Regions from separate parts of the Metabacillus elymi genome, predicted to be linked through region 1. Evidence: a T-box and tRNA genes for the amino acid it is inferred to sense, from the RefSeq annotation. Region 1 holds a T-box; the other holds one or more tRNA genes.
What was found. A T-box is a leader RNA that pairs with one kind of tRNA and senses whether it is charged. The one in region 1 lies ahead of thrS (threonine--tRNA ligase), so its partner is inferred to be a tRNA-Thr.
Positions count from the first base shown of each region.

Region 1 (15,952 bases):
ATCCGCACCAGCGTGTTCTAATTCCCTTACAGCTTCTGGAGTTCCTACATTTCCTGCAATAACAAAACTATCAGGTAAATGCTTCTTAATATGCTTAATCATCTCGATCACCGCATTGGAATGACCATGAGCGATATCAATTGTTATGTAATCTGGTGATATTTGTTCATCTGCTAATTGTTGTATGAACTGATATTCATCACCTTTGACTCCGACACTAATAGATGCGAATAATCCACGTGATTTCATATCTTTAATAAAAGCAAGTCGTTTCTCTGGTTCAAAACGATGCATAACATAGAAATAATCATTTTCTGCTAAGTAAATAGCAACCTTTTCGTCTATAATAGTCTGCATATTTGCAGGTACAACAGGCAACTTAAATGTATGTGCACCTAAAGTAACAGATGTGTCACACTCAGATCGGCTATTTACAATACATTTTGCTGGAATCAATTGAATATCTTCATAATCAAACACATTTTCCATAAATTACACCCCTAAACACGAATATTAAAGTATTTTTCAATTTAAAACGTTCGACCATTTGGTAATATACATCATTTTTAACTGAATGTCAAAAATATTAATACTTGTTTTGTATTTATTATGAACAGAAGTATGATTTTTATTTTGAAGTTTATTTGAATTTGGAGTAATATTTTACTATAATCGACATAAAGCAACATTTATTTAGGTTTTTCTACCTATCTATAAAAAAAGAACTTTTCAACAAAAGGATTAATTAGAAGAATTTATGTATTCACTAAAAAGAATTTAAGAAGATGTAATATAGAAAGAAAATGCATCTTTAATAAGAATACACATTAATAAGTATCATATTGAGTTTAGGCAGTCTCTTTTAGTGAATATGCGTGAGGATAGGAGAAAAGAAAGAAAATGCGTTTAGTTACGTTACATAGATGTCAGTCGGGAATTAAATTAGGTAAATCTATTTACAATGAAAGAGGAATAGTCCTGTTAGCAAAGGGAACTGAACTCACAGATAGTTTAATAGAAAGACTAATATTCCCATTAACTGTAGCTCACTGTGCCCTTCAACACCATGAAAGAATTGATGGTGCAGGTTATCCTAGAGGGTTAAAGGGTGCCGAAATTCATGAATACGCAAAAATATTAAGTGTTGCAGATGTATTTGATGCGGTAACTTCCCACAGAATATATCGACCAGGGATGTTACCACATAAGTATTGAAATACTTTATTCCGGTAGCGGAACACAATTTGAAACGAACCAGATTCAATTATTTAAAAATTGTATTGCCATTTATCCACAAGGTCTAACTGTAAAATTAAATGATGGCAGAACTGGAATTGTTTCGAAATATAATTTTCATTCAGTCGGTCGTCCTGAGATACGAGTTATCAGTGATGAAGAAGGCGAAAAAATACAACCATATGAAATTGATTTATCATCAAAAAATCATCTAACCGTCGAGATCGTTCAAGCAGATGCATTACTTTAATGAGCAGATCATTTAGAATTGATCTGCTCATTTTTTATTGGTTGAGAAACATTATTAAATAGGCTGTTTTCGCAAACTTTGTTGTTAAATACAAAGGGTTTTGTCGATATAAATAAAGCAAATGATTGTTTGGAGGTAGTTTAATGACTATTAAAGGAAAGCTAATTTTTATAGTGACGATTTTAACATCAGCGTTAATTATTTCAGGTATTCTATCATACTCTCAACTCCAAAAAACGGAGAAAGCGTATTTAAAAATGCAAGAAGATGAAGAGGTTCAACTCATTATGAAGTCACTGCAATATAGGTTCACTGGAATTTCAAATGATGAAAGAGCATTTCTACTAACTGGTGATGGAGAATTAGTTTCTGGTATAGAAGAGAAAACAAAAGATATCGAAAAATACTTTATTACGCTAGAGAAAATGGCTAATATGCATTCTAATAGCGAGGAAATTCACAATATTAAAGAAAACCTATTAATCTATACTGACGCAAATAAAGAAATGGTAGCTGCATATGAAAGTGGAGATACAGAAAAGGCACTTACAGTTCATATGGAAGAACAAAGAAGCATTCGAAAAGAATTAGTCGACCCCAGCATTAACAATTTTATTAGCGAAATAACTAATACAGTTGAAGAAGATAAAAAGCTTTTAGATCAGAGGCAAAAAGTTGAAACAATTATATTATTTTCAGTTATTAGTTTATCCATACTAGTTGGAATAAGTACATCCGTTCTCATCATTCGTTCAATTATAAAACCTTTACAAATAATGAATAACCGACTTAAAGAAATAGCTGAAGGTGAAGGAGATCTCACTCAGGAAATTAATTTAAATTCTAAAGATGAACTTTCAGAAATTGCTACATCCTTTAATAAAATGGTAGGCAAGCTACGAGAATTAATTAAACAAGTAGGTTTCCACGCTGAGCAGGTTGCAGCTTCCGCAGAACAATTAACTGCAAGCACAGAGGAAACGACAGGGGCTACAGATCAAATTGCTTCAACTGCACAAAAGGTTGCAGTTGGAATAGACAAACAAGCCCAAAGTGTAAAGGAAACAGCTAAAACAGTAAATGATTTCTCAACATCTGTTGAAAAAATTGCATCCAATTCTCAAATTGTGACAACGACAGCAATGCATGCCTCTGAGAAGGCGATCGATGGGAATAAAGCAATTGATACGGTTGTAAATCAAATGAATGATATTAATCAATCAGTTAATACCCTATCAAAGGAAGTAACAACACTAGGTGAACGCTCAACCCAAATAAACGAAATTGTTGAAACAATAACAACCATTGCAAAACAGACAAATCTTTTAGCACTAAATGCTGCAATTGAGGCTGCAAGAGCAGGGGATCAAGGACGTGGCTTTGCTGTTGTGGCTGATGAAGTGCGTAAACTAGCTGAACAATCAGCAGCCTCTGCAGAACAAATCGCTGCACTGATTTCGACTATCTTGACAGACACGAATCAAACCGTTCAATCAATGAATAATACAACCAACAAGGTTGCAGACGGAATAAACCTTGTCCATAACGCAGGAAAATCATTTGATCAAATCCAACAAGCAGTCCTTGAGGTTTCTTCACAAATCCAAGAAGTAACTTCAGCTGTTCAAGAGATGTTTGTGGGCACAAAACATATGGTATATTCCATTAAAATAATTGGTGATGCTTCTGAAATGACAGCTGCAGGTACACAAAATATGTCTGCCGCAACAGAAGAACAGCTTGCATCTATGGAAGAAATCGCATCTTCTTCCGCTTCATTATCTAATATGGCAGAAGAACTGCAAGAATTAGTAGGTCAATTCAAAGTGTAACTTTTTTAAAGGGTAGTCCATACATGTCAAACGAATTGACTAATTGGGCTACCCTTTGTAATTGGCCCGCCAAATTGATAAGCGACTTTTGTTTCATAATAAGGTATTTTAATAGGAGATAAATAAAATTAGCTTTTTAAAAATAAGAGGTGCAAATAATGATTATTAAAAATATACTAATTGTCAGCCCAATGCACAAAGAGATCAAAAGAATAATTGAAAGCAAAAAAGTACAAAAGAATTTTAGGTATTTACTTGAAGAGGAAGTAAATCATGATGATTTCATATGGGCTGATGCCTTTGTTTCTTTTAATACGAAATCTACGTTTGATTATCATCATGTAAAATGGGTACACTCTCTTGGTGCTGGCGTCGATCGTTTTTTATTTAAAAACAACTGGAATGAAAATGTACTATTAACAAGAACGATTTGTTCCTTTGGACAAAGAATTGCTGAATATTGCTTGAGTTACATCCTAAAAGATTTGCAGTTTCATGACCAATTCCAAGCGTATAAGCTTCAAGGAAACTGGCATCCTATTACTCCAAAATTATTAAATGAACAAAAAATTATGGTTTTTGGAGCGGGGGAAATTGGGCAAAAAATGGCGATGATTTTCTCCTCATTAGGTGTAGACGTATATGGAGTCTCTTTAAGCGGGAAGAAAAAGGCATACTTTAAAGAGGTTATGTCTATCAATGCTCTTATTTCTAGATTAAACGAAATGAATTATATCATTAATACTTTACCGTTAACAGAAGAAACTGAAGGACTATTTGATGAAACCATCTTTATGCAATTATCTAATGCAGGTTTTATTAATGTTGGAAGAGGTTCATCACTTAACGAAAAAGCATTACTAAATGCATTAAATCAACACCAAGTTAGATTTGCAGTACTTGATGTATTTGCCCATGAGCCGTTACCAGAAGATAACCCACTTTGGAATCATAAACATGTCACGATTACACCTCATATATCAGCTGTAACAACACCAAACGAGGGAGTAGAATGTTTTATTGAAACGTTAAAGAATATTGAAGAGAATAAACCGCTTCATAATAAGGTAGATGTGAATAAGGGTTACTAAATTATTTGCGAGTTTTAGTATGATTTATTTTGGTATAATGATATCAAGTAGGTGAAAAAATCATGGAAAAAGTATGTGGTAAATGCTCAAAGGAACAAGGTATGCCCAAAGAGGAGCGTATTGAACTTGCTATGTCTCGATTGCCCAATACGGTTTACCGTTGTCCCATATGTAAGGATGAACAGGTTTATCTTGCACACGTAAAGAATAACGTGAGTTCTGTTGAAGCACCAGTGGAAACCATTGAAAATACGAAGAAAAAGTCAAAATTTTCGACAAAAACTGTTCAAGAACAATTAGAGTTGTTCTAAAAAAATTGAGAGCATTGCCTTTCATATAACTTCTTAAACATGAGAATCAATCAAAGCATCTTAGTAAGAACTAACGAAACGTGGAATTCTAACTCAACCAGTTGATTAATTTTGAAATGTTATCATACTTTAATCCTATGAAAAACGATAAAAGGTATTTCTCAATTAAGGAAGTGTAAGGATTGTCTAGTCAATTAATGAATAACGAATACATAAATAATCCATTAAGTGCTGATTGTGAAAATTGCTTTGGATTGTGCTGTGTCGCTTTACCTTATGCAAAATCGGCTGATTTTGCATTTGATAAAGATGGAGGTACGCCTTGTCAAAACTTGCAGTCAAATTATCGCTGTGGTATTCATAAAAAACTCAGAACAAAAGGGTTTCGTGGCTGTGCTGTATACGAATGCTTTGGAGCAGGTCAAAAGGTATCTCAAGTCACCTATGATGGAAATGACTGGAGAGATAACCCTGAGTTAGCGAAGGAAATGTTTGATGTATTTCCTATTATGCAACAACTTCATGAAATGCTTTGTTATTTAAATGAAGCTCTGAGTTTAGAAGCTGCTCAACCCATTTATAACGAATTGAAGATTGCCTTAGAGGATACGGAAAACCTTACTAGTCTAAGTCCAAAGTTGATCATAGACCTTAATGTACCAGCTCATAGAAAAAAAGTTAATGACTTACTTCTGCAAACTAGTGAACTAGTTCGTGCAAAAGTTTCACATAAGAAAAATAAAAATCAAAAGCAACAGATCAAAAGTAGAAGGGGTAGTGACTTTATCGGTGCAAATTTAAGAGGGGCTGACCTTAGAGGCGAGGACCTAAGAGGAGCTCTGCTTATAGCATCTGACCTCAGGGAAGCTGACTTGAGAGTGTCTGACCTTATCGGAGCAGACCTTAGAGACGCTAATTTAAGTGGGGCTAATCTAACAGGAAGTATTTTTTTCACTCAAGCACAAGTGAACTCGGCTAAGGGCGATATTAATACGAAGTTACCACCTGCGTTAACCATTCCTGAACATTGGATTAAGAGAGGTAAATAATATATTTCCATTAATTTAAGTAGCTTATTAGTTATTGAACTATTTATAAAGCGCAAGTAGCATTGGTCCTTGCGCTTTTGTATAAGAATTATGATTACTATTCAACGATCTTTCTTAAAAACTGCTGAAAAGGACACTTTGATAAAGTTGTTTCATCATCTCGTAAAAAGTATTGCCTCCACTCGTAATTATCATTCTCTCCATAGCTGTTTAGATCACGATGAATATCAATGGAATCATAATTTTTCAACCTTTTTCGCACTTGCGATTTTATATTTTCCGCATAGATTTTAGACGTATTAAATTCTTGCAGAACCCATCTTGGAGTAATCGCTAGCAGAAGATAGTCAAAATATCTGCTTTGTCTATTTCGATGTGATGGGGTGGCACAATATATAAAATATTGCTCTCCATTAAAGCAAAACTCCCAAATGGCATTATGCGGATCATCTGGAATATGTTTCGGCCATTCCTGACTGTCTTTTCGACTTATGCCACTTAAATGTTCCCAGAATAGCTGTTCATATTTTTCAACACAATATGTTTCTATCAAATCTTGTGGTGTTTCATAGAAAACAATAAGTGAAGTGAATTTGCCAAATTGTTTTGATCGTTGAGTGTATTCACTTAACAGCACTACAACTTCATCGATTGTTGAAGAAGCCCTTGGATCACCTACAAATCCATAGCGCAGTTGGTTTGTAGTGAATCCTATTGTAGCTGGAATACATGGAAATGGTCGTTCCTTATCTTTCATTTTCTCTTCGAATTTTTCTAAAGCTGTTCTTTTCCATTGTTGAATTTGGTACCGATATGAGGGATCATCTTTAAATAATCCGTTTATGTTAATCACCTCCTAATGGCACATACAGTATATTCACTTTTGTAATAGGTAGGTGATTATTTATTTGAAAATAGGCTATTAACGCATAATAAGTGCAATTTTAGGTGATTTGAATTTTAATATGTGCGAGTATTAAATGGGGTAAAATACATATTGGTTTTGAGATGTTTGTAAGGTAAATATGTGGTTTGAGCATAAAAGCCTCATGGTGAAATGATCATCCTTAATTTAATAACTAAAGGATCAATCAAATTACCACGAGGCAATATTAATTCTGGGCCACAATACTATTTTAACGAGTTTTGGACGGTGTTTATTTGATGATCCATATCCATTTGTTTATCTGTTCGATGATCAATACTAATATTGGTAACAATCCTTTCCGACCCTGTAGAAGAAATTGCTTCATCATGCATTTCTTTGGCAATTTCCCACAATTGATCAATATCTCCTTCCACGACTGTTGAAGTAGGGGTCAACTCATATTTTAATTCTTTTTCCTTTATTTTACGAACAACTTTGGTGACATCTGAACTAAAACTAGTAGAATCTTTTCCAATCGGAATAATGCTAATTTCTAATAAGGGCATTCTTTTTCACTCCTTTGTTATTGTAACTACAAAAACATATATGATTGGTTTAGAGAAATTTAAAAACTAATTGAATTAAAGTGTTTAAGTCTCTAATTGTTGTCTTAATGAGATCTCATGTCATATGATTAGTAGACTAAATGATTAGATAGTTATCTTTTAGGTTCTGCTGGCATAGAAATTTCTTCAAGCACATTTCCAGCTTTTTGGTTAGATTGATTATTTATAGCTAAATCACCAAGAGAGACAATTCCAACCAAATTACCTTTTTCTACAATAGGTAATCGACGAATTTTCTTCTGAGACATAACATTTGCTGCTTCCTTAATTGACATATCTTTGGTTCCAGTCACTACATCTTTTGACATCAATCCAGCAATGGTAGATTCACTTGATAGATTATTAGCCAATCCCTGTAAAACTAAATCACGATCAGTTATTATTCCTGCTAATTTTTGATTGTCACATATTGGTATGACTCCTACATCAAGATCTTTCATTTTTACAGCTACTTCTTTACAAGTACTTTCAGGAGTGCAACTTTCGGCATTAATAGTCATAACTTCAGTTATATTCACGATCATTCCTCCTTCAGTTTTTTGTTGTATTCTTTAGTTCAATACCCCTGAATATTTATATGAAACCGGGAATTAAATCTGAGAGGAACTATAACTTATTTATTATTATCATCTACTTAAAATAGGTTAGTAAGTAACCTTAATGTAAGTATCTTTAAATAATTTCAGTACTTTAAATGCTTGATCACTTCCAGTACAATACAGCTAGAATCTAAAAAACTATTTGGGAGGCTATTTTAATATGAAATATAGAAATCTAGGTAGAACAGGATTAAAAGTAAGTGAGATTAGTTTAGGAAGCTGGTTAACCTATGGAAAATCAGTAGAAGATAATGTGGCAGAAAAGACAATACATAAGGCATATGAGCTAGGGATTAATTTCTTTGATTCTGCAAACGTTTACGAGCAAGGTGAAGGTGAGCGTGTACTCGCTGGAGCATTAAAGGAATACCCTCGAGAATCTTATGTTATTACGACAAAAGCTTTTTGGCCTATGGGCGACGGGCCGAATGATCGTGGTTTATCTCGTAAACATGTGATGGAGCAAGTGCACGCGAGTTTAAAAAGAATGAACCTAGATTATGTAGACATTTTTTATTGCCATCGTTATGACCCCGAAACACCTGTTGAAGAAACACTGAAAACAATTGATGATTTAATTCGTCAAGGGAAAATTTTGTATGCTGGCGTAAGTGAGTGGAGTGCAGCACAAATTGAAGAAGCAGTTGCAACTGCTGATAAATTCCTGTTAGATCGAATTGTGGTTAATCAGCCGATCTATAACATGTTTAACCGCTATATTGAAAATGAAGTGATTCCTGTAAGTGAAAAATATGGAATCGGACAGGTAGTATTTTCTCCATTAGCCCAGGGCGTTCTAACTGGAAAATACAAAAATGGTCAGGTCCCAGATAATAGTCGTGCATCAAATCAATCGATTAATAATTTTATAAAAGGGATGCTAAATGAGGATGTCTTTAATAAAGTTGAGCAATTAGAAGCAGTTGCAAAAGAGATCGATGTTACATTACCAGAACTAGCATTAGCTTGGATTTTAAGACAACCAAACGTATCAAGCGCTTTAATCGGAGCGAGTAAACCAAGTCAAGTAGAACAAAATGTCAAAGCAATTGAAGTCATTCTTCCTTCTGAGATACAAAATAGAATTGAAACGATTTTATCTTAAAGCTCAAAACGATAAAACTAAATGAAGTAAGGGGTGATACTACTTGATTAAAGGGATTGGACATTTAGCATTAACTGTAGAAAACATGGATAAATCACTTGAATTCTACTGTGACATTTTAGGTTTTGAAAGGGCATTCGAAATCCGTGACAATGAGAATCAGCCTTGGATTGAATATATTAAAGTGGCTCCTGGACAATTTATCGAATTATTTTATGGTGGATTATCTAAACAGCAAGAGGAAAGAAACCAAAATGGCTTTAATCATATTTGCTTAGAGGTGAACGATATTAACGAAATAGCCAATCACCTAAAGATGAAAGGGCTTACCTTAGATGTCGAACCAACGAAAGGGAAAGACAATAATTATCAATGTTGGATTAAAGACCCAGACGGAAACCGAATTGAATTTATGCAATTAGAACCAACTTCACCACATATGAATTGTTAACAGCTACTGACACAATGGTTCGTAATTTCATAATACTAACAAAGTTTTGACTTACCTAATTGGTAGGTCTTTTTTTATTCGTTCCAACTAATATCTTTTCAAGTTAAACAAATGTAAGTTTCTTCTCGAATATATGACATGTAAAACTCAAACAAAAAGACATGTTTTAAATTATATGGTACAATATGAAACTCAGCAAAAAATGCATTTTAATGATATGATTTTTCCTAGGAGTACTTAATCACATAGTATTAATTATTCTATTATAGTAAGATTCGACAATAATGATAAAAATACCGGGTTATGACAACCAAAAAGATTTTCTAATATAATGAAGTATCGAATCTTAATATTTTTCAAATAAATCACTAATTATTGTAAATTATAATAAGTAGAAGTTAATGATTTATTTTTTACATATAACACCATTTACATATTAGAAGAAAAAGGACGTGCTAATTTATGATAAATATCGAAATTCCTAAAGCAGACATCTCAATCACAGAGCGAATACAATCACGGAATGATAATGAGCCGGTCATAAAATCGATCGAGGGCTTCATTGATCTTCATGAGATTCCAAGAGATAAGGGCGGAATTATCTTATTTTATAACAAAAAAGATGAACTGCTTTTTGTAGGTAAGGCAAGAAAACTAAGGCAGAGGGTCAAAAAGCATCTAGAAGACACAGTGTCACCTATCAAAAATCATAGAAATGAAGTATTCAAAATTGATGTATGTGTGGTCGAAGATCCAATGGAGAGAGACATTTACGAAACATACATTATTAATAAACTTCAAGCGAAATACAATGTAGATAAAGTATATTATAAATAAAATTAATTTAGGTGCGGCTAATATGTTAATATTGTTTTACTACGACACAACCTTGCATAAAATTTTCTATTTAGGTATTGACTATTAGTAAATATTTCTATATATTAATTAATAATTTAAAATTAGCCGATGCAATGATAAGGACATGAGTATTTCTTAACGGTTTACAGAGAGGGAAGGCTAGGCTGGGAACTTCCTAATACAAGAGAATTACTTACCACCTTTGAGCAGTATTGATGAACCAATAGTAATTAATACCGTAGCTGCTACGATACAGCAAAACGAGCCATCACTTATTACAAAAGTGGTGGGAAGTTGGGTGGAACCACGAGATCAAACACACTCGTCCCTTTTATATAGGGATTTGAGTGTGTTTTTTTATGTTTAATTAAATACTAAAAGCAATGATAAGGACATGAGTATTTCTAAACGGTTTACAGAGAGGGAAGGCTAGGCTGGGAACTTCCTAATACGATAGAATTGCTTACCACCTTGGAGCAGTATTGGTGAAATACTAGTAATCAATACCGTGAAAGCTACGATACAGCTTAAACGAAGCCATCATGATGTAAGTAATTAGATGGAAAGTTGGGTGGAACCACGGGTATAGACACACTCGTCCCTTTTTTGAGGGATGGGTGTGTTTTTTTTATTTGAAATTTAATATTAGGAGTGGTTAATCATGAGTCAAAATGAGGTTATTATTAAGTTTCCAAATGGAGATGAAAAAAAGTATGTTAAAGGTATATCCTTAGAGGAAATCGCACAGTCAATTAGTTCTAGTTTAAAAAAGAAATCTGTGGCTGGATTGGTAAATGGATCATTGTATGACTTAAAGCGTAGCATCAATGAGAATGCAAATATTGAGTTATATGATCTTAATTCGTTAACTGGTATTGAAATTATGAGACACACAACTGCACATGTATTAGCACAAGCCATCAAACGTCTTTATGGAGATGTTGTACAATTAGGAATTGGTCCAGTTATTGAAAATGGTTTTTATTATGATCTTGATTTAGAAAATAACCTAACTGTTAATGACCTAGATAAGATTGAGAAAGAGATGAATAAAATCATCTCTGAAAATCTGGAAATTAAACGTGAAGAAATATCACGTGACAAGGCTAAGGCGATTTTTGCAAATGATCCTTTAAAGTTAGAACTGTTAGAGGATATTCCACTAGGAGCCGTTATAACAGTCTATCGACAAGGTGAGTTTGTTGATTTATGCCGTGGTCCACATTTACCAGCAACTCGGTATATTAAAGCATTTAAATTAACACATGTATCTGGAGCATATTGGCGTGGAGACAGCAGTAATAAAGTGCTTCAGCGTATATATGGTGTGGCTTTTGCTTCAAAAGAAGCTTTAGCTGATTATTTTCATTTTATTGATGAAGCACAAAAACGAAATCACCGGAAATTAGGAAATGAATTAGAGTTATTTATGTTTTCTGAGGAAGCACCTGGTATGCCCTTTTATTTAGCAAATGGGCAGCTAATCCGAAATGAATTAGAAGTGTTTTTAAGGAAGCTGCAATATTCATATGATTATAAGGAAGTCCGTACACCGATTATGATGAACCAACGGCTATGGGAACGCTCTGGTCATTGGGATCATTATAAAGAAAATATGTACTTTTCTGAGGTGGATGATCAGAGTTTTGCATTAAAACCAATGAATTGCCCTGGGCATATGCTTATTTTTAAAGATAAACTTAATTCCTATCGTGATCTTCCAATTCGGATGGCAGAGTTCGGGCAGGTGCACCGTCATGAATTTAGTGGTGCCTTAAATGGCATGCTTAGAGTTCGCACATTTTGCCAGGACGATGCTCATATCTTTGTAACACCTGCTCAAATTGAGGATGAAATTACATCCGTATTAAAGTTAATTGATTATGTTTACAGTACATTTGGTTTTAAATATGAAATCGAACTCTCAACAAGACCAGATGATTATATGGGTGATGAAGCTTTATGGGATAAAGCGGAAGCTTCTTTAATAAATGTTTTAAACAAATTAAACTATGAATTTCATATTAACGAAGGTGACGGAGCCTTTTATGGCCCAAAAATTGATATCCATATTAAAGATGCGCTCAAACGAAGTCATCAATGTGCGACAGTTCAACTCGATTTTCAAATGCCAGAAAAATTTGATTTAACTTATATCAATGAAGAAAATAAAAAAGTGCGCCCAGTTGTTATTCATCGGGCTGTCTTTGGCTCTATCGATCGTTTTCTCGGTATTTTAATTGAACACTTTGCTGGAGCATTCCCCGTTTGGCTTGCACCAGTCCAAGTTAAGGTAATACCTGTATCAAATGAAGCGCATAAAGAGTATGTAGAAAAAGTTACACAACAATTAAAACAAGCAGAAATACGTGTTGAACTTGATTTACGTGATGAGAAGCTTGGGCTTAAAATGAGAGAGGCTCAAATGAAAAAGGTTCCATATATTCTAGTTGTAGGAGACCGGGAACGAGATTTCCAGACTGTTAATGTTAGGCAATATGGGAAAGAGGATTCGAGTGAAGTGAAACTAGATGAGTTTATCAATGATCTAAAACAGATAATTGTCAGTAGAAGTCTTAACTAGAAAGGAAAAACAGTGACAAGTTCTACTTTACTGTAGAACTTGTTAAATACCATTTGCAATTCCAAAATTTATCTGTTAAGATAAAGAAGAATTATTTTTGTTCGGTATGTAAGGAAAGAATAAGTTTTTAAAACTTTCGCCTTTGATATCTAATTGAGCAACTATAGTAATAATTGTGGATTAAATCCACCCAGGAGGAAACAAACATGCAACAAGGTACAGTAAAATGGTTTAACGCAGAAAAAGGTTTCGGTTTCATCGAAATCGAAGGTGGAGAAGATGTATTCGTACATTTCTCAGCTATCCAAGGCGAAGGATTTAAATCTTTAGACGAAGGCCAAAAAGTGACTTTTGACACAGAACAAGGTCAACGTGGACTTCAAGCTACTAACGTAAACAAAGCGTAAGTATTAAAGGACTCTAAATTAGAGTCCTTTTTAATTTGCTTAAAAATAACGTTAAAAGAGGCTGACTAATTAATGCTTGACCCTTAAATATCAGAATAAATATGACTGTAAAAGACATATTTCCAGATTTATGGATGAACATTTAACTTTTAGTCAACCTCTCAAGACAACATGCTACAAGTGTTAAAATGGTTAAATAAATCATAACACATAACACTTAGAATACCTAAATAAATTTATAAATTATAGATTCATGTAACTTTTGATTGCTGAAGAAATAGCTCGAATTATTAAAGAAAAATTTAATATGCAACCGAAAAATTACTCGTTCCATAATCTGGCGCCTTTTCTAAATAAAAGGCGTCCTTTTTTTAATGAGACCAGATTTTTGAACAAACAGTAATTCCTAATGTGGTATGTTAGAAGACTTAAATAGTGAACATCTCCTAATAATTGTATACTAGTAACCTTTCCGAATAGTTAAATAATTACTACTTATTGCTGTCTAAAAATAACAATATAATCAAATGTCGATTAAAGGCTAGATTTGACCTACTGTAAAAGTACTGGTACTAAAGGTTAATTGTTTGAATCACATCCTTCTAATATGATAGATTATAGGATTGCAAGCAAGTTGATGAAAAAAAGACAGCAATTAAAGTTAATTTTCCACTATAAATTCCGCAAGAACAGAAAAGAAGAGGATCTTGAAGTTAAATATAATTAGGATAAATATACAAGATTGGGGGAGAAAGGATAACCATTATGCTAGTTTTTACATATTGTAAAAAAACTTCAACAAATTTGAAAGCGCTTTAATTAACTGCTTATTTATTAACTAATTACAAAATGAAGGTGTGCTCTAGTTTGAAGAAGGACAAGTTTTAATAAAAAAGGGAGGTTTTCTAAAGATGAAATCATTTTCTAAATTTATTTCATTTATGATAATTCTCGTTTTACTGTTAGGACTAGCAGCTGGATGTAGTTCTGAAAAAACAGCTGAAGGTGAAGATGGAGAAATCACTTTACGTGTTGCTTGGTGGGGTTCTCAGGATCGTCATGATAAAACAAAAAAAGTAATCAAGTTATTTGAGGAAAAAAATCCAAATATAAAAATAACTCCTGAATTTACAGGCTGGGATGGATACTGGGAGAAACTAGCAACAGCTGCAGCTGGAAAGAATTTAGCTGATGTGATTCAAATGGATTACCGATATTTAATGGAATATGTAGATCGTGGACTTATTGAGGATTTAAATTCTTTTGTGGACTCTGGTGCTCTAAATCTTGATGATGTTGGTGAGGCGTATATTGAAGGGGGATATGTAGACGACAAGCTTTACGCTGTTAATTTAGGAACGAATGCTTTAGCGATGGCATATGACCCTGCCATGTTTAAAAAAGCAGGTGTTGAACCTTTTAAACCTGGTTATACATGGGAAGAGTATGCTGAGGCAGCAAAGAAACTAAAGGACCAATTCGGTGACGGTGTGTATGGAGTCGAAGGAGCTAAAAACTCTTTAGGGAATTTTCAATATTATTTAAGGCAACATGATATTGAATTGTATAACGAGGAAGGAACAGCGCTTGGATATGAAGATGATAAGCTATTAGTTGAGTTCCTTAACTATTGGGATGAATTACTAAAGGATGGTGTAGCAGCACCGCCAGATGTAACAGCTGCCGTTCAAGGTAGATTGGAAGAAGAGCTAATTGTCCATGAAAAAGCACCTACATTATGGTTTAACAGTAACCAAATTGTTGCTCTGCAAGGTGCAGCAGGACGTGAATTAAAGCTAGCCCTTTTACCATCACTTCCTGAAGGGAAAGAAGGACTGTATTTAAAACCATCACAGTTCTTCTCAGTCTCAAAGGAATCAAAACATAAAGAGGCAGCTGCAAAGTTCATTGATTTTATTACAAACGATCTTGAAGCAAATGAGATTCTAGCGGCCGAGCGAGGAGTTCCAATAGCTGCGAAAGTACGTGACAACTTGAAACCTCAAGTAGATGATGCGGCAAGGGAAATGTTTGACTATGTTGAACTTGCAGAACAACATTCAAGTCCAATTTATCCCCCAGAGCCATCAGGAGCAGGTGAATTAGACGCATTATTTACAAGGCTTGCAGAACAATTGAATTTCGGAGAATTTACTACAGAAGAAATGGCAAAAACATTCCGATCTGAAGCAAACAAAATATTAGCGAAAAATAAGTAAATTTCCTAATAAAGATTTACACATTACCAAAGGGTAAACCCCTTCAAATTATTTTTATATATGCTTAGTCTTATAGATAGACTTTATATAGAAATTATTAGAGGGGTAACCCTATTAAATTAATAATCTTTACAGTGGAGGTGCCAAATGCAATCAGAAACAAGTGTGTTAACGGACAAAAAGGTCACAAAACGAAGTAAAGCACTTCATAAGGGCTGGAAAAAGGAATTAATCGCATATGCTTTTATTTCTCCTTGGTTATTGGGGTTTCTTGGATTTATTATTGGCCCAATGATTGCATCTTTATATCTATCTTTTACAGATTATGACATGTTATCAAGCCCATCATGGGTTGGGTTACAAAATTATATCACCATGTTTACAGATGATTCACGTTTCTGGACGTCTTTAAAGGTAACATTTACATTTGTATTTATATCTGTCCCTTTTAAACTAGCTTTTGCAT
Region 1 covers NZ_CP055263.1:4,642,876-4,658,827, reverse strand. Annotated here, with positions in the region: gene guaC (GMP reductase) at 1-489, opposite strand, end outside; gene HUW50_RS27415 (HD-GYP domain-containing protein) at 901-1,215, shown strand; gene HUW50_RS21370 (methyl-accepting chemotaxis protein) at 1,630-3,318, shown strand; gene HUW50_RS21365 (D-2-hydroxyacid dehydrogenase) at 3,477-4,409, shown strand; gene HUW50_RS21360 (hypothetical protein) at 4,472-4,720, shown strand; gene HUW50_RS21355 (pentapeptide repeat-containing protein) at 4,903-5,769, shown strand; gene HUW50_RS21350 (YqcI/YcgG family protein) at 5,867-6,622, opposite strand; gene HUW50_RS21345 (MTH1187 family thiamine-binding protein) at 6,901-7,203, opposite strand; gene HUW50_RS21340 (CBS domain-containing protein) at 7,356-7,787, opposite strand; gene HUW50_RS21335 (aldo/keto reductase family protein) at 8,023-8,967, shown strand; gene HUW50_RS21330 (VOC family protein) at 9,011-9,418, shown strand; gene HUW50_RS21325 (nucleotide excision repair endonuclease) at 9,881-10,255, shown strand; T-box leader at 10,381-10,609, shown strand; T-box leader at 10,651-10,882, shown strand; gene thrS (threonine--tRNA ligase) at 10,938-12,860, shown strand; gene HUW50_RS21315 (cold-shock protein) at 13,067-13,267, shown strand; gene HUW50_RS21310 (ABC transporter substrate-binding protein) at 14,179-15,486, shown strand; gene HUW50_RS21305 (carbohydrate ABC transporter permease) at 15,634-15,952, shown strand, end outside.

Region 2 (15,952 bases), 1.7 Mb from region 1:
GACTAGATTGGCGTTACTCCTCTGTTTTACAAACCTTTCATAAAACCTGTAACAACCCCTTACAAATTACTTGCAATAATTCCCTCTTTATAAATAAATATTGAAATTTCAGAATACTAATATATAATTCTACAAAGGAGGTTGAGATTACATGAATTTTTTAGAGAAGGTAAGTAAAAAAGCTGGCGACACATTTGCTGTATGGGTTATTGTTTTTGCCATCTTAGCGTTTTTTATCCCAGGAGGCTTTACGTGGATTGCCCCTCATATTGCACTTTTATTAGGCATTATTATGTTTGGTATGGGTTTAACTTTATCTTTGCAGGATTTTAAAGCAGTGTTTCAAGCACCAAAAAGTGTTATTGTTGGAGTGTTAGCACAATATACGATCATGCCATTGTTGGCATTTGGTCTTGCTACGTTATTTCAATTAGAACCAGAAGTAGCTGTAGGTGTCATTTTGGTAGGTTGTTGCCCAGGTGGTACTGCTTCAAACGTTATGACATTTTTAGCGAAAGGTAACACAGCATTGTCTGTTGCTGTTACTTCTGTTTCGACCTTATTAGCTCCAATTTTAACACCTGCACTTACATTGTTGTTCGCAAGTAAATGGTTACCGGTTTCTGCTGGTTCGTTATTTTTATCAATCGTGCAGATTGTGTTAGTACCAATTATTTTAGGAATTGTTGTCAAATTATTATTCCGTAAACAGGTTGAAAAAAGTGTTGCTGTATTACCACTAATTTCAGTTGTGGGGATTGTAGCAGTGGCTGCAGCTGTTGTTGCTGTTAATTCAGGTAAAATTGCTGAAACTGGACTTTTAATTTTTTCAATTGTTGTTTTACACAATGTTTTAGGACTTCTTTTAGGGTACGTTTTAGCGAAATTGTTAAAGCTGAATTTTGCAGATCAAAAAGCAATCTCGATTGAGGTAGGAATGCAGAACTCGGGTTTAGGTGCAGCTTTAGCTGTTGCCCATTTTTCCCCATTGTCGGCAGTACCAAGTGCAATCTTCAGTGTTTGGCATAATATTTCCGGGCCGCTTCTTGCTACATGGTGGGGGAAAAAGGCTGGTTCTCAAACTAGTACTGACAACGCTAGTGACAAATCTCATAAAGGTTAAAATAAAAGAGAGCTTTGATGCTCTCTTTTGTTTTAAATAGATTTCTATATTGTATTTCGCAATTTACTAGCGATTGAAGGTAAAAACATTCGTTAAAGAAACCAAAAGAGACTTCTATGAAATGTAAAAAACCTGTAAAATAGAAACTGTTACAGTTACTTTTGAACTGTTATTTACATATTGGGGGGATCCTGTTGAACGCACATGAAATTGATTATTTACTGCATGGTGACGATATGCAGTGTGTTGAAATCGAATTAGATCCAAAAGAGAGTGTTGTTGCTGAAGCTGGTGGTATGATGATGATGGAAGATGGCATTGATATGGAAACAATCTTCGGTGACGGAGATAATAACCAAAAGGGCTTTCTAGGTAAACTTGTCGGCGCGGGCAAGCGTGTGATAACTGGTGAAAGCTTATTCATGACCGTATTCACAAATAAAGGATCAGGTAAGAAACGTGTATCCTTTGCTGCTCCATATCCAGGTAAAATCATACCAGTTGACTTAAGTGAACTTGGAGGCAAAGTAATCTGTCAGAAGGATTCCTTCCTATGTGCAGCTAAAGGTGTTTCGATTGGAATTGACTTCCAGAGGAAACTAGGGACTGGATTTTTCGGTGGCGAAGGCTTTATTATGCAAAAACTTGAAGGTGACGGGTTAGCATTTTTACATGCTGGTGGGACAATTATTAGAAGAGATTTGCAGCCTGGAGAAAAGCTTCGCATTGATACTGGATGTCTTGTCGCTTTAACAAAAGATGTAGATTATAATATTGAATTTGTTGGTAAAGTAAAAACAGCATTCTTCGGTGGCGAGGGTTTATTCTTTGCAACTGTTCAAGGACCAGGTACTGTATGGATCCAAACACTTCCATTTAGCCGTTTGGCAGATCGTGTTATAGCTAGTGCACCATCCTCTGGCGGAGAAGGTCGTGGAGAAGGAAGCTTACTTGGTGGCTTAGGTAGATTATTAGATGGTGATTGATTAAAACTAATGCGCAATCTCCTTGACTAGCCTCAGGCAAATAAGCCACTCATGAATAGAAGGTGTGTTTTTACCTTCAATTTATGAGTGGCTGTAGACCTAAGAGGGGATAGGCGCTGGATGTCAAAGCGCATATTTACTATACAAGAACTTTTTCATTTCCTAAAACGAACCAAAAATGGTGCACCCCAATCGTGGGCACACCATTTTTTTCTTTACATTTTTAAAGCAACAGGTCCAATTTCCCATATATCATCGGCATATTGTTGGATGGTTCTATCACTCGAAAAGAAGCCTGAGTGTGAAATATTGATTAAGGCTTGTTCAAGCCATTTATCAGTATTTTGATAGGCAACTCCAACTTTTTCTTGCACTTCTATATATGAAGCAAAATCACGTAAAACGAAGTACTGATCGTTTTGAACTAATAGTGAATCTTTAATTGATTCGAATTCCCCTTCATCTTCTGAGAAAAAGCCATTTGTTAATTGATCGACAACTTGGCGGATTCTTAAATCATGGTGATAATATTCCATCGATCGATAACGACCGTTTTCTTCATATTTTAGAACCTCGCTGGCGGTTAATCCAAAAGTGAAGATATTATCACGTCCAACTTCCTCCATGATTTCAATGTTTGCTCCATCTAAAGTTCCTACCGTTAGAGCTCCATTCATCATAAACTTCATGTTCCCTGTTCCAGATGCCTCTTTGCTTGCCGTTGAAATTTGCTCACTCACATCTGCAGCCGGAAAAATATCTTCGGCAAGTGAAACACGATAATTTTCCATGAAGACTACTTTAATAACCTTCGAGACTCTTGGATCGTTATTAACTTTATCTGCTAAAGAGTGAATTAATTTGATCACTTTTTTTGCATAATAATACGTTGGTGACGCTTTGGCACCAAAAATAAATGTACGAGGTGTGATCGTATAATTCGCGTCCTCTTTTATGCGATTATATAAATACAAAATGTGTAAAACATTTAATAATTGCCGTTTATATGCATGTAATCTCTTAACTTGAACGTCAAAAATTGAATCAATATCTACGATAATCCCATTCTTTTCAGCTATCTTTTTTGCAAGAATCTCTTTTCTTTTCCTCTTAACAGCTGCAAAACTCTCTTTTAAAGCAGGATGATAAATATGTCTTTTTAAATCTATCAACTTTTCTGGTTGCTTTATCCATTCATCACCAATAACATCTTTTATTATTGCTGTTAGCTCTGGATTTGCTTTTAATAACCACCTGCGATGAGTAATGCCATTCGTTTTGTTATTAAATTTCCAAGGGTATAACTCATAAAATGGCTTCATTTCGCGGTTTTTCAATATATCTGAATGAATTTTTGCAACTCCATTAATGCTACAGCTTCCAACGATAGAGAGGTGAGCCATTTTCACTAATCCATGTGCAATAATGGCCATATGTTCTATACGTTGCCACTCTCCTGGATAACGATCCCAAAGCTCTGCACAGAAGCGCTCGTTGATCTCCTCAATAATCATATAAATTCTTGGTAAAAGTGGTTTAAATAAATAAATTGGCCACTTTTCTAACGCTTCAGATAGAATGGTATGATTTGTATAAGATACTGTATGACTTGTAATTTCCCATGCTTCATCCCATGTTAATCCTTCAACATCCATTAAGATCCTCATCAATTCAGGAATAGCTAAAGCTGGGTGTGTATCATTAATGTGGATCGCAACAGAATGATGGAGCTCTCTCACATTTGAGTTTTCCTTTTTATAGGAAGCTAAAATGCTTTGAATACTTGAAGAAACAAGAAAATATTGCTGTTTTAATCTTAATATTTTCCCTTCATCATGTGTATCATCAGGATATAAAAAGTCAGTGATCGCTTCAGTTTCACGCTTATACGACAAGATATCGTGATTTGGACCAAAGGATGATGGTTCAGCATTCCATAGTCTTAGCGTATTAACTGTATTGACATGAAAACCAACAACAGGCATATCATAAGGAACAGCTAAAACCTTTTGATCACCAACTTGTTTAAAGGAGAGAACATTGTTATCACAACTTGTTTCAACTCTTCCCCAAAATGAAACCTCAACTGCTTCGTCAGGTTTTCGAACCTCCCAAACATTACCGTGTCTAAGCCATTGCTCAGGAAGCTCTACCTGATAACCATCCACTATTTTTTGGTCAAACAATCCATGTTTATAGCGGATTCCATATCCATGTCCAGGTAGGTTTAACGTCGCAAGGGAATCTAAGAAGCATGCTGCAAGTCGTCCAAGACCACCATTACCTAAAGCTGGGTCAGACTCACAATCTTCAATTTCACTTAATGTGATATTTAGCTCACTTAGTCCTTCCTCGACAATCTCTTTAATACCTAGATTTAGCAAATTCTGACCAAGCAGACGTCCAAGTAAAAATTCAATTGATAAATAATAAACTTGTTTTTTATTTTCCGACCTGTATAGCTCGTTGGTTTCAATCCATTTCGAACTAATATATTCCCTTACCATATTGCCTAAAGTATGATATTGATCACGCTTTGTAGACTCTTCAAATCCTTTGCCACACATGCTTTCTAATCTTTTTAGAAAGCTTTCCTTAAACCGATCCTTGTTGGAGAACATGCTCTTCACTCCTAGTCATTAAATCAGCATATAGCTGGTTATATTTCAAAGCAGATTGTGTCCAACTATAATCTTGTTTCATGGCATTTTCTACAATTCCCTGCCATACATCCTTCTGTTGATACATATCCACAGCACGATAAATGGTATTTAACATGTCATGAGCATTGAAATTTCTGAATGAAAATCCGTTCCCCTCCTCTGTATCCTCTTGATAAGACAAAACTGTATCGTTCAATCCACCGGTTTCTCTCACTATCGGAAGGGTACCATACCTTAATGCAATGAGCTGCCCTAATCCACATGGTTCAAATTTTGAAGGCATTAAGAAAAGATCAGAGCCCGCGTAGATGCGATGTGCTAATCTTTCATCAAATCCTATGTATGCTTTAAATTTAGTAGGATAAAGCCATTCCATATGTTTAAAGAAATCTTCAAATTCTTTTTCACCAGTTCCAAGAACGATCATTTGAACATCTTTGCTTAATACTTCATCAAGAACTCGTTTCACTAAATCAAAGCCCTTTTGCTTTGTTAACCTTGTCACCATCGATATTAGTGGAATATCATCTTCTACTGGAAGTCCAAATGATGACTGCAAGGCAGCTTTATTCAAAGCTTTTCTGCTAAGAGTGTCAACAGTATAAGGTTCATCTATAACTGGATCAGTTTCTGGATTATATAATTCATCATCTATCCCATTTAGGATACCTACTAAAGATGCCTGCCTTGATCGTAATAAACCATCTAATCTTTCTCCATAATAAGCTGTTTGAATCTCTTCCATATATGTAGGACTAACCGTTGTAATGGTATCAGCAGAATTAATTGCACCCTTCATAAAGCTCACATGTCCATGGAATTCCAATCCAAAGAACTTTTCAGCTTCCATGTTCAGGAGATCTTCTAAAACAGAAAAAGGAAAAATCCCTTGGAATTGTAGATTATGAATGGTAAACACACTCTTGATATGTTTATAGAATGGTTGCTGTTGATATTCCTCTTTCAGCAAGAAATTAATCATTCCTGTATGCCAATCATGTGAGTGAATAAGATCAGGTTGAAAGTCAATTGCTTCCAATGAATCTAGAACCCCTCTGCAGAAAAAAGAGAATCTTTCTGCATCATCATAATGTCCGTAAAGTGAGTCTCGATAAAAATAGTACTCATTATCAAGAAAGTAGTATGTGATCCCATCATATTCTAAAGATTCGATTCCACAAAATTGCTGCCTCCAACCTACAGGCACGGTAATCTCCTCTATTTTTTCCATTTTATCTCTAAACTTTTCTGCTATTAAACTATATTTAGGCAGAATAACACGAACATCCATTCCAAGTTTCTTTAATTCCTTTGGTAAGGCACCTGCTACATCGGCTAACCCACCTGATTTCACAAATGGTACACATTCTGAAACTGCAAATAAGACTTTCACGAGTTCATCAACGCTCCTTGAATCGTTCTTTTTCTTAATATATATGGTAATAATGCAGCCCCTTTAATTACAGCCGCTTTTTCTACCTTGACATCTTTATCCGCGATTACATTGTCTAATAAACAGTCATCTCCAATTTGTGACTTTTGCATAATTACACTATTTTTAATGACTGTATCTTTTCCAATATGGACCCCTCTAAAAATGATACTATTTTCTACATGCCCCTCGATTTTACAACCATTTGCAATTAATGAATTTTTAACTAGAGCAGTTTTTCCATATTTCGTAGGAGGCTCATCTTTTGCCTTTGTTAAAATTGGACGGTTATTCAAGAAAATTTCATTCCAGACCGTTGGGTTAAGCATATCCATACTATGCTTATAATAACTACTAATCGAATCGATAACTGCAGCATAGCCTTTATATTCATAATGACAGATTGTTAAATTATTTCGATTTTCAATTATCACATCTGCTAAAGTCTTAGAACCAGTCTGTTCTTTATCATCAATAAGATTTATAAGAAGCTTTGTAGACATGATATACATTTGCAATGACTTGTCATCTTTTCTTACTTCTGTAATGTCGCAGCCATTTTCCAAATGATATGACAATACTTTTTTATAATCAATATTACAAACAGTATAGCTATTTGTAATAACAGCATATTCTTGTGTGCTTCTTAAAAAGTAATCGATATGATCTGAAAACTGACGGAATGATCCAAACTCATCGTACTCGTTATGCAAGTGAGGAGACGGAAAAAAGAATAATCCATCCTTTTTACGGTTTAGATCCCATTGTTTTCCTGAGCCAATATGGTCCATTAATGAACGATACTGGTATTTAGGAAAAATCGCAACACTTTCAATTTCAGAATTAACCATATTTGAAAGGACAAAATCAATTAATCGATAACGACTAGCAAAAGGAACCGCTGCTAATGAACGATGTACCGTTAAATCTTCAATTTCCGGTTTATAGGCTGTTGCATCAATAACACCAAGCATTTTCTGATTCAATTCCATTCTCCCCTTTTTAGGAAAAGAGGCCGGAGCAAGCAAACAAGCTTACACATTTAGGATCCTATTGATTTTATCCAGTATCCCTATTGGTAAGACAAGCTAATACCCCAACCAACCTTGTTCCATACTATGTTAGTAATTTTATAACTTCGAAACTCTGATCCTAAATAATTCTATATTAAATATTTTTGCTATCTACAAGTGTGTTAAGTTCTTCAATAATCTCTTCTGTTACAAGGAGAATTTCCTCTGAATTTGCATCAGGGCAAATAACTGTACCATTTGGAATTTCAATTCCACTAGGGATAATTGCATTCTCTATATAAACATTTTCACCAATTACAGCATCTGGCATTAAGACAGAATTTTTAATAACCGTATTCTTTCCAACTGTTACACCTTGAAATAATACAGAATGATTCACATTGCCCAAAATGACACAGCCATCATTTACAAATGAATCTGTTACTTGTGCATCATCAGAGATAAACTGAGGAGGGTGATTGGAATTAACAGTATAGATCTTCCAATCACGATCAAATAAATTCAGTTTTGATTCATCGTTTAAAAGATCCATATTCGCTTCCCAAAGACTTTTAACCGTACCTACATCCTTCCAATATCCCTGGAACGGATATGCTACAACATTGCGTTTTTCATCTAGTAATAAAGGAATAATATCTTTTCCAAAGTCATGACTTGAATATGGATTTCTCTCATCCATTTCAAGATATTCTTTCAATATTGACCATTTAAAAATATAGATACCCATAGAAGCTAAATTATTTTTCGGTTTAGCAGGTTTTTCATCAAATTCGACAACTTGCATCTGTTCATTTGTATTCATAATGCCAAAACGACTTGCTTCATCCCAAGGCACTTCAATAACTGAAATAGATGCATCAGCATTTTTTTCAATATGGTAATCTAGCATCTTCGAATAATCCATTTTGTAAATATGATCTCCTGATAAGATTAGTACATATTCAGGATCATATTGCTTGATGTAATTAATATTTTGATAGATTGCACTTGCTGTCCCTTTATACCATTTCATCTCAGAAGATTCTGTATAAGGAGGAAGAACTGTTACGCCGCCATTTTTACGATCTAAGTCCCATACACTGCCTATACCAATATATGAGTTTAAGACAAGAGGTTGATACTGTGTAAGTACCCCTACTGTATCTATACTAGAATTCGTACAATTACTTAATGTAAAATCAATGATTCGATATTTGCCCCCAAAGGGAACAGCAGGTTTCGCTAGATTTTTTGTAAGGGAGCTTAATCTGCTACCCTTACCCCCTGCTAATAACATTGCGACGCACTTTTTTCTTCCCATTTTTATTCTCCCCTCTTTTTTTAACTGTTCGTAAAATAACAACTCCATATGGTGGGATCGTCATCGAAAGGTGATATGGTCTGCCATGATATTCACCCTCTAATGCCTTCAAATTCTTTTTATTCAGTTGATCTGATCCACCATATTCACCTGCATCACTATTTAAAATCTCTACATATTCTGTATCGATTGGAACCCCAACTTTGTAGTCGTGATAAACAATTGGTTTAAAATTACAAATTACTACTAAAAGATCATTTTCTTTTTGACTTTTACGTATAAAAGAGAAAATACTTTGATCCCTGTTGTTAACATCTATCCATTCAAAACCTTCTTCTGCATGATCTAATTCATACAATGGCTTTTGCTTTTGATAGACTTGTTGCAATTCTTTAAAAAAGACACGCATTTTATTATGCATCTCATAATCTTCTAAAAACCAATCAAGCTGTTCTAAATCCTTCCATTCATCAAACTGGCCAAACTCACCACCCATAAAAAGTAGTTTCTTTCCAGGGTGTGCAATCATATATCCATAAAGCAGCCTTAATTGAGCAAACTTCTGCCAATAATCACCTGGCATTTTATTTAACAGTGATTTTTTCCCATGCACAACCTCATCATGAGAAAACGGTAAAATGAAGTTTTCTGAAAAAGCATATAATAGGGAGAATGTTACTTTATGGTGGAGTTCATTCCTATGTTCTGGAGAAGCCTCCATATAGGTAAGAATGTCATTCATCCAACCCATATTCCATTTGTAGTTAAAGCCTAGACCACCTGACGAGGTAGGAGCAGTTACCATTGGCCAATCAGTTGAATCTTCAGCAATCATTAAGATATCTGGATCTTTTGCAAAGACAGCTTCATTCAGTTTTCTTAAAAAGCTTGCTGCAAATGGGTTCTCTACTAGCTCATTAGAATTTGGCCAGTAAAGCATATTTGCAACCGCATCAACACGGAAACCATCTACATGGAAATGCTCAATCCAAAAGATCGCATTTGAAATCAAAAAGCTTTGAACCTCAGGTTTACCTAAATCGAAGTTCGCTGTTCCCCAATCCAAATTTTCACGATCATTATAATTTTTGTATTCGTAAGTTGGTTGACCATCAAACATATATAGCCCATGTTCATCCTTACAAAAATGACCTGGAACCCAATCAATAATGACACCGATATTTTCTTGATGGCATGTATCAATAAATTCCATTAGATCTTGTGGTTTACCAAAACGACTTGTAGCAGAAAAATAACCCGTTCCTTGATATCCCCAAGAACGGTCATATGGATGTTCAATAATAGGAAGTAATTCAATATGGGTAAAACCATGATCTAATACATAAGGTATTAGTTCTTCTGCTAATTCCTTGTAGCTATACAACTCTTCATCATCTTTTACTTTCCAAGTTCCTAAATGCACTTCATAAATAGACATTGGTCGATCATATGGTGGTCTCTGTCGCTTTTTTCTCTTCCACTTTTGATCGTTCCACACATACCCTGATAAATCATGAACAATGGATGCAGTGTTCGGCCTTACCTCTGAAAAGAAGGCATATGGATCTGCTTTCAATAAAGTCTCTCCAGAAGCTGTAATGATTTCATACTTGTATATCTCTCCAGCTACTAAATGAGGAATAAATATGTTCCAAATCCCCTCCTCATTGATCTTCTCCATTTGATGATTTTGACCAAACCAACCATTAAAATCACCAACAACATTAACTCCTTTTGCTTTTGGTGCCCATACACAGAAATTTGTACCAATTAATCCATCTTGCTCCTGTATATGAGCTCCTAAAAACCCATAGCTTTCAAATGACTGTCCTTCATGAAATAAATGAATATCATAGTCTGTTGGACAAATGAGAGTCACATAGGTCACCCTTTCTCTTATTATCTCTATGCTAAACATTCAATACTTACTCGTAGATCCCTTTTATGTAAACGCTTCTTTTTTCCGACATAAACCTACATTGAAATGAAATTAATATTTAAATGTTATACTTTTAAAATATAGAAAAAAATAAAGGGAATTTTAATAAATCGGCGAAAAAGACTCTAAAACACTAGTAGTATGAAGTATGTTTGATGAAATCGGAATAATTTAATTTAAGGTAAGAAAAGCGTTCAAATTAGTAGAATTGTGGACAAGCTGAGATACCGAACATTATATCAGAAAAATATTTTATTCGACTTTTTGTTGGTTTTTGTTGAAAGTTCTTTGAAGAAAAAAAAGAAGGAATTTCGAATTAATTGTAGATGGGTTACTTTGAAGCAAGCTTAATCTTAAGATTGAAATAAACAAATCAAGAAAGTGCGTATCATTCAAATTTTTGCATACGAAAAAGTAGATGAATTTTCCGTTTCAGACCCTATTTTATTTACATAGAAAAGTAGATTTAATTTTTATAGAGCACCTACAATTGAATATAATAGTTTATCAAATGATAAGTCAACATTTAAGCTTGTTTCTTTTATTCATACCCTAATTTGATCAAGCTTAAACCACTACCTAATAGAATAGAAAATACAAAGCAAAGGTTTTTTACACTCTACTTGGAATAAGATCTTTTTGGAGCGGTTTTAAAAAAATCCCAACAAAAAAAACACTGCGAATTTGCAGTGTTTTTTTGTTGATGACCCGTACGGGATTCGAACCCGTGTTACCGCCGTGAAAGGGCGGTGTCTTAACCGCTTGACCAACGGGCCTTAAACTATATTTATAAACTGGCGGAGAAGGAGGGATTTGAACCCTCGCGCCGCTCGCGCGACCTACACCCTTAGCAGGGGCGCCTCTTCAGCCACTTGAGTACTTCCCCATATATATGGCTCCGCAGGTAGGACTCGAACCTACGACCGATCGGTTAACAGCCGATAGCTCTACCACTGAGCTACTGCGGAATAAAAATATGAAATGGTGGGCCTAAATGGACTCGAACCATCGACCTCACGCTTATCAGGCGTGCGCTCTAACCAGCTGAGCTATAGGCCCATTTTAAATTTTGGAGCGGGTGAAGGGAATCGAACCCTCATCATCAGCTTGGAAGGCTGAGGTTTTACCACTAAACTACACCCGCAAGATATAAATGGGGCGACTGATGGGAATCGAACCCACGAATGCCTGAACCACAATCAGGTGCGTTAACCACTTCGCCACAATCGCCACATGAGCTAAGTCTAATCTTAAAAATGGTGGCTCGGGACGGAATCGAACCGCCGACACATGGATTTTCAGTCCATTGCTCTACCAACTGAGCTACCGAGCCATATAGTTTACGGCTTCCACTAAGCTTCGAATCTCTTCGTCAGCTCCATCACTCACATCCTCACGTATTTACATACGCTCCGGTGTTCGCTCAGTCGCTTCCTCGACCTTCTCGCTTATTGAAACCCTTTTCCTTGAGACAAGGGATTTTTTAAAAATGGCGGTCCGGACGGGACTCGAACCCGCGACCTCCTGCGTGACAGGCAGGCATTCTAACCAACTGAACTACCGGACCATTTGGTTGCACTAAAGCACTCCTATGTTTCCTCGCTAAGAAGTAAGAGCAACGTAGTATCGTCAACTGAAATTGGTTGCGGGGACAGGATTTGAACCTGCGACCTTCGGGTTATGAGCCCGACGAGCTACCAGACTGCTCCACCCCGCGATAATAGAAATATAAAATTTAAAAAATATGGAGGAGGAAGGGGGATTCGAACCCCCGCGGGTTTTGACGCCCCTGTCGGTTTTCAAGACCGATCCCTTCAGCCGGACTTGGGTATTCCTCCGTGTATGATGGAAAATGGTGGACCTTGTAGGACTCGAACCTACGACCGGACGGTTATGAGCCGTCTGCTCTAACCAGCTGAGCTAAAGGTCCAAATTGGTAGCGGCGGAGGGAGTCGAACCCACGACCTCACGGGTATGAACCGTACGCTCTAGCCAGCTGAGCTACACCGCCAAAATGGAAATTTATTATTTAACTAAATGGTGGAGCCTAGCGGGATCGAACCGCTGACCTCCTGCGTGCAAAGCAGGCGCTCTCCCAGCTGAGCTAAGGCCCCAAAGAAAGTTTTAGTATGGTCGGGAAGACAGGATTCGAACCTGCGACCCCTTGGTCCCAAACCAAGTGCTCTACCAAGCTGAGCTACTTCCCGATATATGGCGCGCCCGAGAGGAGTCGAACCCCTAACCTTTTGATCCGTAGTCAAACGCTCTATCCAATTGAGCTACGGGCGCATAATGTAAGTGGTGCCGAGGACCGGAATCGAACCGGTACGGTAGTCACCTACCGCAGGATTTTAAGTCCTGTGCGTCTGCCAGTTCCGCCACCCCGGCACTTACTAAGAGCGGAAGACGGGATTCGAACCCGCGACCCCCACCTTGGCAAGGTGGTGTTCTACCACTGAACTACTTCCGCAATATTTAATTGATGCGGGTGAAGGGACTTGAACCCCCACGTCACAAGGACACTAGATCCTAAGTCTAGCGCGTCTGCCAATTCCGCCACACCCGCAAGGTGTGTAAATGGTGAGCCATGAAGGACTCGAACCTTCGACCCTCTGATTAAAAGTCAGATGCTCTACCAACTGAGCTAATGGCTCATTTTTTCAATGAGTAGTATAATGTTGTTTTGCTCTTGTAATGACGCCCATATTTCAGAAAGCTTAAACAAGTAGCAGCTCAATATGTGCGCTGATGTATCGCTTCGATGCTTATTCGATCGTGCTCTACCAACTGAGATAATGGCTCATTTTTCAATGAGTAGTATTAAGTGGTGCCGGCAAGAGGACTTGAACCCCCAACCTACTGATTACAAGTCAGTTGCTCTACCAGTTGAGCTACACCGGCACAATAAGTTTATAATGGTGGAGGATGACGGGATCGAACCGCCGACCCTCTGCTTGTAAGGCAGATGCTCTCCCAGCTGAGCTAATCCTCCGTTGTAAGATCAATATAATTCTTGAAACAGCCTGGCAACGTCCTACTCTCACAGGGGGAAACCCCCAACTACCATCGGCGCTGAAGAGCTTAACTTCCGTGTTCGGCATGGGAACGGGTGTGACCTCTTCGCTATCGCCACCAGACAATTACGACAAGAATTATTATACTATTTTGAAAGAATATTTCAAGTGTTTTTTACAAAAAAAATATATTCCTTCAAAACTAGATAACGATACACAATTCAATTCACTTCATTTAACGCTTTTATTAGGTTAAGTCCTCGATCGATTAGTATCTGTCAGCTCCACACGTCACCGTGCTTCCACCTCAGACCTATCAACCTGATCATCTTTCAGGGATCTTACTAGCTTACGCTATGGGAAATCTCATCTTGAGGGGGGCTTCATGCTTAGATGCTTTCAGCACTTATCCCTTCCGCACATAGCTACCCAGCTATGCCTTTGGCAAGACAACTGGTACACCAGCGGTGCGTCCATCCCGGTCCTCTCGTACTAAGGACAGCTCCTCTCAAATTTCCTACGCCCACGACGGATAGGGACCGAACTGTCTCACGACGTTCTGAACCCAGCTCGCGTACCGCTTTAATGGGCGAACAGCCCAACCCTTGGGACCGACTACAGCCCCAGGATGCGATGAGCCGACATCGAGGTGCCAAACCTCCCCGTCGATGTGGACTCTTGGGGGAGATAAGCCTGTTATCCCCGGGGTAGCTTTTATCCGTTGAGCGATGGCCCTTCCATGCGGAACCACCGGATCACTAAGCCCGACTTTCGTCCCTGCTCGACTTGTAGGTCTCGCAGTCAAGCTCCCTTGTGCCTTTACACTCTACGAATGATTTCCAACCATTCTGAGGGAACCTTTGGGCGCCTCCGTTACATTTTAGGAGGCGACCGCCCCAGTCAAACTGCCCACCTGACACTGTCTCCCAGCCCGATAAGGGCTGTGGGTTAGAATTTCAATACAGCCAGGGTAGTATCCCACCGACGCCTCCACCGAAGCTAGCGCTCCGGCTTCTCAGGCTCCTACCTATCCTGTACAAGCTGTACCAAAATTCAATATCAGGCTACAGTAAAGCTCCACGGGGTCTTTCCGTCCTGTCGCGGGTAACCTGCATCTTCACAGGTACTATAATTTCACCGAGTCTCTCGTTGAGACAGTGCCCAGATCGTTACGCCTTTCGTGCGGGTCGGAACTTACCCGACAAGGAATTTCGCTACCTTAGGACCGTTATAGTTACGGCCGCCGTTTACTGGGGCTTCGGTTCAAAGCTTCGCTTACGCTAACCTCTCCCCTTAACCTTCCAGCACCGGGCAGGCGTCAGCCCCTATACTTCGCCTTGCGGCTTCGCAGAGACCTGTGTTTTTGCTAAACAGTCGCCTGGGCCTATTCACTGCGGCTTTTCCGGGCTATTCACCCTAAAAAGCACCCCTTCTCCCGAAGTTACGGGGTCATTTTGCCGAGTTCCTTAACGAGAGTTCTCTCGCTCACCTTAGGATTCTCTCCTCGCCTACCTGTGTCGGTTTGCGGTACGGGCACCTCTCACCTCGCTAGAGGCTTTTCTTGGCAGTGTGGAATCAGGAACTTCGGTACTATAGTTCCCTCGCCATCACAGCTCAGCCTTATGTGACAACGGGATTTGCCTCGTTGTCAGCCTAACTGCTTGGACGCGCATATCCAACAGCGCGCTTACCCTATCCTTCTGCGTCCCCCCATTGCTCAAATGGTGAGGAGGTGGTACAGGAATTTCAACCTGTTGTCCATCGCCTACGCCTTTCGGCCTCGGCTTAGGTCCCGACTTACCCTGAGCGGACGAGCCTTCCTCAGGAAACCTTAGGCATTCGGTGGAGGGGATTCTCACCCCTCTTTCGCTACTCATACCGGCATTCTCACTTCTAAGCGCTCCACTAGTCCTTACGGTCTAGCTTCACAGCCCTTAGAACGCTCTCCTACCACTGTTCTAAAAGAACAGTCCACAGCTTCGGTGATACGTTTAGCCCCGGTACATTTTCGGCGCAGAGTCACTCGACCAGTGAGCTATTACGCACTCTTTAAATGGTGGCTGCTTCTAAGCCAACATCCTGGTTGTCTAAGCAACTCCACATCCTTTTCCACTTAACGTATACTTTGGGACCTTAGCTGGTGGTCTGGGCTGTTTCCCTCTTGACTACGGATCTTATCACTCGCAGTCTGACTCCTGAATATAAGTCTTTGGCATTCGGAGTTTGACTGAATTCGGTAACCCGTTGGGGGCCCCTAGTCCAATCAGTGCTCTACCTCCAAGACTCTAAATTCAAGGCTAGCCCTAAAGCTATTTCGGAGAGAACCAGCTATCTCCAGGTTCGATTGGAATTTCTCCGCTACCCACACCTCATCCCCGCACTTTTCAACGTGCGTGGGTTCGGGCCTCCATTCAGTGTTACCTGAACTTCACCCTGGACATGGGTAGATCACCTGGTTTCG
Region 2 covers NZ_CP055263.1:601,275-617,226, forward strand. Annotated here, with positions in the region: gene HUW50_RS02950 (bile acid:sodium symporter family protein) at 152-1,123, shown strand; gene HUW50_RS02955 (TIGR00266 family protein) at 1,318-2,109, shown strand; gene HUW50_RS02960 (glycogen/starch/alpha-glucan phosphorylase) at 2,325-4,730, opposite strand; gene glgA (glycogen synthase GlgA) at 4,705-6,165, opposite strand; gene glgD (glucose-1-phosphate adenylyltransferase subunit GlgD) at 6,162-7,178, opposite strand; gene HUW50_RS02975 (glucose-1-phosphate adenylyltransferase) at 7,372-8,538, opposite strand; gene glgB (1,4-alpha-glucan branching enzyme) at 8,495-10,456, opposite strand; tRNA gene HUW50_RS02985 (tRNA-Glu) at 11,182-11,253, opposite strand; tRNA gene HUW50_RS02990 (tRNA-Ser) at 11,273-11,363, opposite strand; tRNA gene HUW50_RS02995 (tRNA-Asn) at 11,371-11,445, opposite strand; tRNA gene HUW50_RS03000 (tRNA-Ile) at 11,460-11,536, opposite strand; tRNA gene HUW50_RS03005 (tRNA-Gly) at 11,548-11,621, opposite strand; tRNA gene HUW50_RS03010 (tRNA-His) at 11,632-11,707, opposite strand; tRNA gene HUW50_RS03015 (tRNA-Phe) at 11,735-11,810, opposite strand; tRNA gene HUW50_RS03020 (tRNA-Asp) at 11,968-12,044, opposite strand; tRNA gene HUW50_RS03025 (tRNA-Met) at 12,118-12,194, opposite strand; tRNA gene HUW50_RS03030 (tRNA-Ser) at 12,223-12,315, opposite strand; tRNA gene HUW50_RS03035 (tRNA-Ile) at 12,331-12,407, opposite strand; tRNA gene HUW50_RS03040 (tRNA-Met) at 12,412-12,488, opposite strand; tRNA gene HUW50_RS03045 (tRNA-Ala) at 12,516-12,591, opposite strand; tRNA gene HUW50_RS03050 (tRNA-Pro) at 12,608-12,684, opposite strand; tRNA gene HUW50_RS03055 (tRNA-Arg) at 12,690-12,766, opposite strand; tRNA gene HUW50_RS03060 (tRNA-Leu) at 12,777-12,865, opposite strand; tRNA gene HUW50_RS03065 (tRNA-Gly) at 12,876-12,947, opposite strand; tRNA gene HUW50_RS03070 (tRNA-Leu) at 12,961-13,043, opposite strand; tRNA gene HUW50_RS03075 (tRNA-Lys) at 13,056-13,131, opposite strand; tRNA gene HUW50_RS03080 (tRNA-Thr) at 13,303-13,378, opposite strand; tRNA gene HUW50_RS03085 (tRNA-Val) at 13,394-13,469, opposite strand; rRNA gene rrf (5S ribosomal RNA) at 13,499-13,614, opposite strand; rRNA gene HUW50_RS03095 (23S ribosomal RNA) at 13,740-15,952, opposite strand, start outside.
Region 2: it encodes a tRNA-Thr, which carries the amino acid that the T-box ahead of thrS (threonine--tRNA ligase) is inferred to sense. The anticodon was not compared.